Regions from separate parts of the Bacillus vallismortis genome, predicted to be linked through region 2. Evidence: predicted binding sites of a transcription regulator. Region 2 holds the regulator's gene; each other region holds the start of a gene.
What was found. Region 2 encodes Rex, which represses fermentation and respiration genes when NADH is low (regulators of the CRP and FNR family bind a similar motif). Its sites were predicted from a motif close to TTGTGAAATATTTCACAA; they were not measured.
Positions count from the first base shown of each region.

Region 1: BV11031_RS20525 (formate/nitrite transporter family protein) is a predicted target of Rex. The motif match lies at 1,811-1,828, and genes of this name have one in related genera.
Region 3: BV11031_RS16870 (L-lactate dehydrogenase) is a predicted target of Rex. The motif match lies at 1,347-1,364, and genes of this name have one in related genera.

Region 1 is NZ_CP026362.1:3,883,858-3,887,138, reverse strand. Features, by position in the region: gene sacA (sucrose-6-phosphate hydrolase) at 1-192, opposite strand, end outside; gene scrA (PTS system sucrose transporter subunit IIBC) at 189-1,574, opposite strand; gene BV11031_RS20525 (formate/nitrite transporter family protein) at 1,876-2,646, shown strand; gene sacT (sac operon transcriptional antiterminator SacT) at 2,684-3,281, opposite strand, start outside.
Region 2 is NZ_CP026362.1:2,879,281-2,882,561, reverse strand. Features, by position in the region: gene BV11031_RS15210 (ABC-F family ATP-binding cassette domain-containing protein) at 1-510, opposite strand, end outside; gene moaC (cyclic pyranopterin monophosphate synthase MoaC) at 636-1,148, shown strand; gene BV11031_RS15200 (redox-sensing transcriptional repressor Rex) at 1,145-1,792, shown strand; gene tatAY (sec-independent protein translocase protein TatAY) at 1,814-1,987, shown strand; gene tatC (twin-arginine translocase subunit TatC) at 1,994-2,761, shown strand; gene BV11031_RS15180 (YdiK family protein) at 2,991-3,182, opposite strand; gene BV11031_RS15175 (CPBP family intramembrane glutamic endopeptidase) at 3,179-3,281, opposite strand, start outside.
Region 3 is NZ_CP026362.1:3,207,933-3,211,213, reverse strand. Features, by position in the region: gene amyE (alpha-amylase) at 1-1,065, shown strand, start outside; gene BV11031_RS16870 (L-lactate dehydrogenase) at 1,405-2,370, shown strand; gene BV11031_RS16865 (L-lactate permease) at 2,402-3,281, shown strand, end outside.

The DNA of each region.
Region 1 (3,281 bases), 1.0 Mb from region 2:
CTGAAACGGCTGCCACTGAAAAAACACATGATAGCTACCCTTCCAATATATCACGCCATTCGGATCATTCAGCAGCCCAACCGGCGGCATGATATGAAAATGCTGGCGATGCGGATCGCTGTTAGCGATCCGCTCTTTTTTCTCCACTTCTTCATATGCCCGGCGACGAAGCTCCTGATCATGTGATGTCATTTTTTTCTCCCCTCATCTTCATTAATCTTCATGATAAACGCTGCGATGAATGCTGACACTCCCGCAATGGCCATTCCAATCAGATAGTTGATCAAGTTGCCAACACCAAACGGCGCAGCAATGGCGATCATCGGAATACCCGTTAACCCGTAAGCGTTTGCAGCAACCTGAGTAAATACGACATATGCACCGCCTAATGCGCCACCGATCATCGCGGCGATAAATGGCTTACGGTAGCGAAGATTGACTCCGAATATGACTGGTTCAGTAATGCCCAGAAAAGCAGAGAATGCAGCCGGAAGCGCGATTTCTTTTGTCTTTGCCTTTTTTGCCATAAAGAAGACGGCAAGGCCGGCCCCGCCCTGTGCGACATTCGCCATTGACCAAATCGGCAGCAAGTAGTTTTTGCCGATGTCCGCAATAAGTCCTGCCTCAATCGCATGGAAACTGTGATGGACGCCTGTCAAAACAATAAGTGAATACGTGCCCCCGAAAATCAGACCCGCGACAAAACCGGCATGATCATATACATACGTTAAAGCAACCGTAATGCCGGAGCCAAGCGCTCTGCCTAAAGGACCAATCGCGATAAAAGCTACAAACCCGGTGACAATCACTGTGACAAAAGGTGTAACAAGCAAATCTACGGAATGAGGAACCACTTTTCTTGTCCATTTCTCAATCTTGCTCATCACATAAACCGCTAGCAGGACAGGGATGACAGTTCCCTGATAGCCAAGAAGCGCGATATCAACTCCAAAAAGATGCATAAAATCCGGTGTTGCTTCCGCCAATCCCCAAGGATTCAAAAGCGTCGGATGAATCATGATTCCCCCGATAACCGCTCCCAAGTAAGGGTTGCTGCCAAACTCTTTTGAAGCACTGACCCCGATTAAAATCGGCAAGAAAATAAAGGCCGCGCTTGAAAACATATCAAGCAGCTGCAGCAAAGCAGAATCCTTGCTCATCCATTGAAACGCATTGATCATTCCCAACAATCCCATTAATAGACCGCTGGCGACAATAGCCGGAATGATTGGAACAAAAATATTTGAAAGCGTTTTCGCAAATCTCGCAGCTGGATTCAGTTTGTCTTTTGCCGCATCCTGGTGATTTACAGGTTCGTCACGTTCGACATCAACTTCCTTCGAAAAAGCATCGTACACCTTATTGACAAGGCCTGTTCCGAAAATGATCTGGTACTGGCCCGAGCTGCTGAAAGCGCCTTTGACGCCATCAAGCTCTTCTACTTGTGTTTGATCTATCTTTGATTCATCTTTCATCACTAAACGCAGTCTTGTTGCACAATGAGCCGCGCTGATAATGTTTTCTTTGCCCCCGAGAAGCTCGATGAGTCGTTTTGCAGTCTCTTTGTAATCCATTTTGTCTTTCCTCCTTTTATTTAAACAAAAAAGACCTAAAATTCGGCAATGAATAAAGGACACAGCGATCCTTTTTCATTTACGCAAATTTTAGGTCTTGCCTGCTTTACCAGTCACAATCCCGCTTATTCAGATTAAGAATACGCTTTCATCATAAAACATGATAGCGTTTTCGTCAACTGTTTTTTAGTTAAAAAGTTTGATAAAACATTTAGACATAAATTCGTAAAATTTAATTGTGAAATACTTCACAATATCATGCTATACTATGCTCAACCATCAAAGAAAGCAGGAAAAGAACATGGAAACTCAAGCATTGCAAAAGGTTGAACAGTACGCTTTACAAAAACAAAATATATTTGTTTCCAGCAAAATGCGTTATGTGCTCAGATCTATTTTGGCCAGCATGTTTATCGGTTTCGGCATTACAGCCGCAAGCAAAACAGGCAGCTATTTCTTCATCGCTGATTCTCCGTTTGCCTTTCCGGCAGCCGCTGTCACATTCGGGGCAGCTATTCTGCTGATTGCTTACGGCGGCGGGGATTTATTTACCGGCAATACCTTTTATTTCACCTATACCGCACTTCGAAAAAAACTTCGCTGGCGGGACACCCTGTACTTGTGGATGACAAGCTATGCCGGCAATTTAATTGGCGCCATCCTATTTGCCATTCTGATTAGCGCGACAGGACTTTTTAAGGAGGCTTCTGTTCACTCCTTTTTGATTCATCTGGCAGCGCACAAAATGGAGCCGTCCGCTTCCGAACTGTTTTTCAGAGGAATGCTGTGCAATTGGCTTGTGTGCCTCGCCTTTTTCATCCCGATGTCTCTCAAAGGAGAAGGAGCCAAGCTGTTTACCATGATGCTTTTTGTTTTCTGCTTCTTTATTTCCGGTTTTGAGCACAGCATTGCCAATATGTGCACATTCGCCATCTCACTTTTGATCGAGCACCCTGATACAGTGACACTGACGGGAGCGGTCAGAAACTTAATTCCTGTTACACTCGGAAATCTGGCCGCTGGAATGGTCATGATGGGATGGATGTACTACAAGCTCAATCCCGATAAATAAAAAACTTCCAGAGATCACTCTCTGCAAGTCAAAGCGGTTATTCCGAGAGATCTTGAAGACGCTGGACATGCAGCGTGATATAGCCGGCCTCGGACTCCGGCAAATGCAATTGATATTCATTTTTCAAAAACTCCGCCAGCTCCAGCGCACATTGATAGGCAAATGAATACTTTTTTTGGATGAAATAAAGCATCTCCTCGTCCATATGATGGAGCGCTTCATTTGATTCCAACCGGCTGACCGCGTATCGCAAATGCGTGACAAGGCGTTGATAGGAAATGCTGTTTTCATCCACCTTTCGATTAAAGTAGTTTTCTATTTTTTCTATCATTTCTTTAATCATGGTCGTATGCTTCAGCGCTGAATACATGCTATCCGCATCCATCTTCGCCGTATGGATGTGGAGGGCAATATAACCCGCTTCATCTTCAGGCAGGGACACGCCCAATGTCTCTTTTACATGTCGGATCGCCCACAGTCCGATCCCATATTCTTTTTTATAGAGCGCCTTTATCTCATGCAGCAATTTATTCTGCACAAGCAGCCCATTTTGAACCCTTTCGATCGCAAAGGACAAATGGTCAGAAAGCGCGATATGAATGTGGTCGCTTAGCGGCGCCGCTAGCTCCCCTTCT
Region 2 (3,281 bases):
CCTTGTTTTCTGGCCTCCGCTCAGGCTTTGGACCTGTGTAGAATCGTCAAAATGGCTGAAACCAAGGCCGTGCAGCACAGATCTGACATCCGCTTCATATTGATAGCCGCCTTTATCTTTGAATTCCTGCTGAAGCCGGTCATAGGTTTTCATAATGCTTTCCAATTCATCCGGATCAGCTGCCGCCATTTTTTCTTCCATCGTCCGCATTTCTTTTTCCATTGCTTTCAAGTGGTCAAAAACAGTCAGCAGCTCTTCTTTTATGGTAAGCTTAGAATCCAAGCCCGTATGCTGGGCGAGATATCCCATTGTCATATCTTTCGGTTTAATGATTTCGCCCTTTTCATACGATAGCTGGCCTGCGATAATTTTAAGCAGCGTGGATTTACCCGCGCCATTTCGACCAACAATGGCAATGCGATCACGATTTCTGACTTCCAGCTTTATATTGTTTAAAATAGTATCAGCACCAAATGATTTGGACAGCTGATTAACTTGTAAGATCATCATATTATTTCACCTCTGCTATAATAAGTTAAGTGTAGCTTATCAATCAGAAGTCAGCAAACAATACATTGGCCGAATAAGACATAGAGAAGAAAATAGTGTATGATCTTTTTAAGGAGAGTTTGAATATGAATGGATTTTCTCATTTTAATGAACAGGGACGAGCCCAGATGGTGGATATCAGCGAAAAATCTTCGACTGTCCGTACTGCGGCGGCTGTTTCAAGCGTACACATGAAGCATGAAGTGTACGAGAAAATACAAAGTCACGATATCGGTAAAGGAGATGTATTGGCTGTTTCGCAGGTGGCAGGCATTATGGCCGCAAAGCAAACGTCCAATATCATTCCGATGTGCCATCCGCTATCACTGAGCGGGGTAGACATATCGTTTGACTGGAAAATAAAAGAAACAGAAGTTATACTTCATATAAAAGCACAGGTCAAAACGAAAGGGAGTACAGGTGTGGAAATGGAAGCGCTCACTTCTGCATCGGTGTGCGCTCTTACTGTTTACGATATGTGCAAGGCTCTTGATAAAGGGATGGTCATCGGCCCTACTTTCTTGCTTGAAAAGACAGGCGGGAAAAACGGTGACTTTAAAAGAGAACTATCCGAGTATAATGTGGAGGACCAAAAATGAATAAGGATCAATCAAAAATTCCGCAGGCGACGGCAAAACGGCTGCCGCTCTACTATCGCTTTTTAAAGAACCTGCATGCGTCAGGAAAACAGCGTGTATCTTCCGCTGAACTCAGTGATGCCGTAAAGGTTGATTCCGCCACGATTCGCAGGGATTTTTCCTATTTTGGAGCTCTTGGCAAAAAAGGATATGGATATAACGTGGATTATTTGCTGTCTTTTTTCCGCAAAACGCTTGATCAGGATGAAATGACAGATGTCATCTTGATTGGTGTCGGGAACTTGGGAACGGCATTTCTTCACTATAATTTCACAAAAAATAATAACACAAAAATTTCTATGGCTTTTGATATAAATGAGAGTAAAATAGGAACTGAGGTAGGCGGTGTGCCCGTCTATAATCTTAATGACCTTGAACAGTATGTAAAAGATGAATCAGTTGCCATTCTAACAGTGCCAGCAGTTGCCGCTCAGCCCATTACAGACAGATTAGTCGCGTTAGGGATAAAGGGTATTCTTAATTTTACGCCGGCCCGTTTGAATGTGCCGGACCACATTCGAATTCACCATATAGATTTAGCTGTAGAGCTTCAGTCACTTGTCTATTTCTTAAAGCATTATTCAGTTTTGGAGGAAATCGAATAGAGGGAAAGGAGGAGCCCACATATGCCGATCGGTCCTGGAAGCCTTGCTGTTATCGCAATCATTGCTTTGATTATCTTCGGTCCCAAAAAGCTGCCTGAACTGGGGAAAGCAGCTGGAGACACACTTCGTGAATTCAAAAACGCTACTAAAGGATTAACGAGTGATGAAGAGGAAAAAAAGAAAGAAGATCAGTAAGTAAGGATGACAAGAATGAAAGTGAATCAAATGTCGCTGCTGGAGCATATTGCTGAGCTTCGAAAACGATTGCTGGTTGTGGCGTTGGCCTTTGTCGTTTTCTTTATCGCAGGGTTTTTTTTAGCGAAGCCGATTATTGTATATCTGCAAGAAACAGATGAGGCGAAAGAGCTGACGCTTAACGCGTTTAACCTGACAGACCCGCTTTTTGTGTTTATGCAATTCGCGTTTATCATCGGAATTGTCCTGACCTCGCCGGTGATTCTGTATCAGCTTTGGGCTTTTGTGAGCCCGGGCCTTTATGAGAAAGAGCGAAAAGTGACGCTCAGCTACATTCCAATCTCTGTTTTGCTGTTTTTAGCGGGCTTATCCTTTTCATATTATATTTTATTTCCTTTTGTGGTTGATTTTATGAAGCGAATCTCTCAAGACTTGAATGTCAATCAGGTGATCGGAATTAATGAGTATTTTCACTTTCTCCTGCAGCTGACAATTCCGTTCGGCTTATTGTTTCAAATGCCGGTCATCCTCATGTTTTTGACCAGGCTTGGAATTGTGACTCCGATGTTCTTAGCGAAGGTCAGAAAGTATGCGTATTTTGTGCTGCTTGTGATCGCTGCCTTGATTACGCCTCCTGAGCTTTTGTCTCATATGATGGTCACTGTTCCGCTTTTGATCTTATATGAAATCAGTATTTTGATATCGAGGGCCGCTTATCGGAAAGCGCAGAAAAGCAGCGCTTCCGATCAGGACGTGTCTTCCGGGCAATCATAAAAATCCATTTCTCATGTGAGAAATGGATTCAGCGTGTTGACAAACCCTCGCATTCGTTGTCAAGCCTGTGCGTTGGTGCTCACGAATTAAAACATTCGCTCCGCTCCAATGCTCGCTTTTCCTAGGCTTCAAGGGTTCTCAATCACGCTGAAAAATGACAAAATCCTAAAACGAAAACCGTTTTAGGATTTAATTTCGAATCCATTTCTCTCCGAGAAATGGGTTTTCTTTATTTCTGGTTCTTTTTGATTTTAAATGAAAAGGCGAACATCTTAAATGAAATGCTGATGTTGTAGGCGGCGAACACCATCAGCAGGATGGAGTAGAATGACCACATGCTGCCTGGCGAGCTTGCGGCAAGATAAGTAAAGATGCACCCTACGGCAAAATAGATCATTCCCCAAACGACCGGGTTTCTCATGAAAATAATCCTCCAATAATCAATTGCATTTGTGTGCTCTGCTGTTCAAGATACTTCTGAACAGGCTCAAGCTGCATGATAACGACAAACGTATTCATC
Region 3 (3,281 bases), 330 kb from region 2:
GTGGAATCGCATGATACGTATGCCAATGATGAGGAAGAGTCCACATGGATGAGCGATGACGATATTCGGTTAGGCTGGGCGGTGATTGCTTCCCGCTCAGGCAGTACGCCTCTCTTCTTTTCCAGGCCTGAGGGCGGCGGGAATGGCGTAAGATTCCCGGGGAAAAGCCAAATAGGCGATCGCGGGAGTGCTTTGTTTGAAGACCAAGCTATCGTTGCGGTCAATACTTTTCACAATGTAATGGCTGGACAGCCTGAGGAACTTTCGAATCCGAATGGAAACAATCAGGTATTCATGAATCAGCGCGGCTCACAGGGCGTTGTGCTGGCAAACGCAGGTTCATCTTCTGTCACCATCAATACGCCAACGAAATTACCTGATGGCAGCTATGATAATAAAGCTGGTGCCGGTGCATTTCAAGTCACGAATGGTAAATTGACAGGCACGATCAATGCCAGATCTGTGGCTGTTCTTTATCCTGACGATATCGCAAACGGTCCTCACGTCTTCATTGAGAATGTCAAAACAGGGGTAACACATTCCTTCAATGATCAACTGACGATCACCCTGCGTGCAAATGCGAATACGGCAAAAGCCGTGTATCAAATGAATAATGGGCAAGAAACTGCGTTCAAAGATGGGGATCAGCTAACGATCGGAAAGGGAGATCCGTTTGGCAAGACATACAATATCACGTTAACAGGGACGAACAGTGATGGTGTAACGAAGACGCAGAAATACACTTTTATAAAAAGAGATCCGTCTTTGGCTAATACAATCGGCTATCAAAATCCGAATCATTGGGGCCAAGTAAATGCTTATATCTATAAACAGGATGGAGGCCGGACAATCGAATTGACCGGATCTTGGCCGGGAAAAGCAATGGCTAGGAATGCGGATGGAATTTACACGCTGACGCTTCCTGCGGATACGGATACAACGAACGCCAAAGTGGTGTTTAATAATGGCAGCGCCCAAGTGCCCGGCCAAAATCAGCCTGGATTTGATTATGTGCAAAATGGTGTATATAACAACTCTGGCTTAAGCGGTTCTCTTCCTTATTGAGGGAAAGCGAGGAGAGAATCTCATAGAAACCAACATGGATCATTTCTCAGCGTGTCGACAAACCCTCGCATTCGATGTCAGGTCTGCCCGTCGATGATGCTCGTCCTTCCTAGATTTCAAGGGTATTTACATCACCTGAAAAGATGCCAAAATCCTAAAATGATAGACCGTTTTAAGATTTTGGTATCATTTGAGAAACCATCCTCGATGGTTTCTTTTTTGTTCATAAATCAGACAAAACTTTTCTCTTGCAATAGTTTGTGAAATATTGCACAATATAAATGTGAAATACTTCACAAACAAACATCAAAGAAAAACATACCCTTGGAAGGATGATTAATGATGAACAAACATGTAAATAAAGTAGCTTTAATCGGAGCGGGTTTTGTTGGAAGCAGTTATGCATTTGCGTTATTGAACCAAGCGATCACAGATGAGCTTGTGGTCATTGATCTAAATAAAGAAAAAGCAATGGGCGATGTAATGGATTTAAACCACGGAAAAGCGTTTGCGCCGCAACCGGTCAAAACATCTTACGGAACATATGAAGACTGCAAGGATGCTGATATTGTCTGCATCTGCGCCGGAGCAAACCAAAAACCTGGTGAGACACGCCTTGAATTAGTAGAAAAGAATATAAAGATTTTCAAAGGAATCGTCAGTGAAGTGATGGCGAGCGGATTTGACGGCATTTTCTTAATCGCGACAAATCCGGTTGATATTCTGACTTACGCGACATGGAAATTCAGCGGCCTGCCAAAAGAGCGGGTGATCGGAAGCGGCACAACACTAGATTCTGCGAGATTCCGTTACATGCTGAGCGAATACTTTGGCGCGGCGCCTCAAAACGTGCATGCGCATATTATCGGCGAGCACGGCGACACAGAGCTTCCTGTCTGGAGCCACGCGAATATCGGCGGTATGCCGGTTAGTGAACTTGTTGAAAAAAATGCTGCGTATAAACAAGAGGAGCTTGACCAGATCGTAGATGACGTGAAAAACGCCGCTTACCATATTATTGAGAAAAAAGGTGCGACTTATTACGGTGTTGCGATGAGTCTTGCCCGTATTACAAAAGCCATTCTTCATAATGAAAACAGCATTTTAACTGTCAGCACATATCTGGACGGGCAATACGGCGAAGATGACGTGTACATCGGTGTTCCTGCTGTTGTCAACCGCGGAGGTATTGCAGGCATTACTGAGCTGAACTTAAATGAGAAAGAAAAAGAACAGTTCCTTCACAGCGCAGGTGTCCTTAAAAACATTTTAAAGCCGCATTTTGCAAAACAAAACGTCAACTAGAATCAACTTCAAAGTAAAGGGCTGATTGTCAATGTGGGAGCAGCTGTATAATCCGTTTGGAAACGAGTATGTGAGCGCACTTGTGGCGCTCACTCCAATTCTCTTTTTTCTCTTGGCTTTAACTGTTTTTAAAATGAAAGGCATTCTCGCGGCATTCCTTACCTTAGCCGTCAGTTTCATCGTCTCTGTTCTGGCATTTCATATGCCGATTGAAAAAGCCATTTCTTCTGTTTTATTAGGAATCGGGAGCGGCCTGTGGCCGATTGGCTATATCGTCCTGATGGCGGTGTGGCTGTATAAAATCGCTGTGAAAACCGGAAAGTTCACGATTATTCGTTCCAGCATTGCCGGCATTTCGCCAGACCAACGAATACAGCTATTATTAATAGGTTTTTGTTTTAACGCGTTTTTGGAAGGCGCGGCCGGCTTTGGTGTTCCGATTGCGATTAGTGCGGCGCTGCTCGTCGAACTCGGTTTTAAACCGTTAAAAGCGGCAGCACTCTGCTTGATTGCGAACGCAGCCTCCGGAGCCTTCGGGGCGATCGGAATTCCTGTCATTACAGGGGCGCAGATAGGTAATTTGTCCGCTCTTGAACTGTCACGGACATTGATGTGGACATTACCGATGATCACATTTTTCATTCCGTTTCTGCTCGTCTTCCTTTTAGACCGAATGAAAGGAATCAAACAGACTTGGCCTGCCCTGTTGTTTGTGAGCGGTGTGTATACAGCGGTTCAGACACTGACAATGGCGGTGCTCGGGCCGGAATTAGCAAACATTTTGGCTTCCTTATTCAGCATGGGCGGGCTTGCGCTCTTCCTCCGCAAATGGCAGCCGAAAGAGATGTACCGGGAGGAAGGAGCCGGCGAGGCTGGTGAGAAAAAGGCTTACAGTGCCGCTGACATTGCGA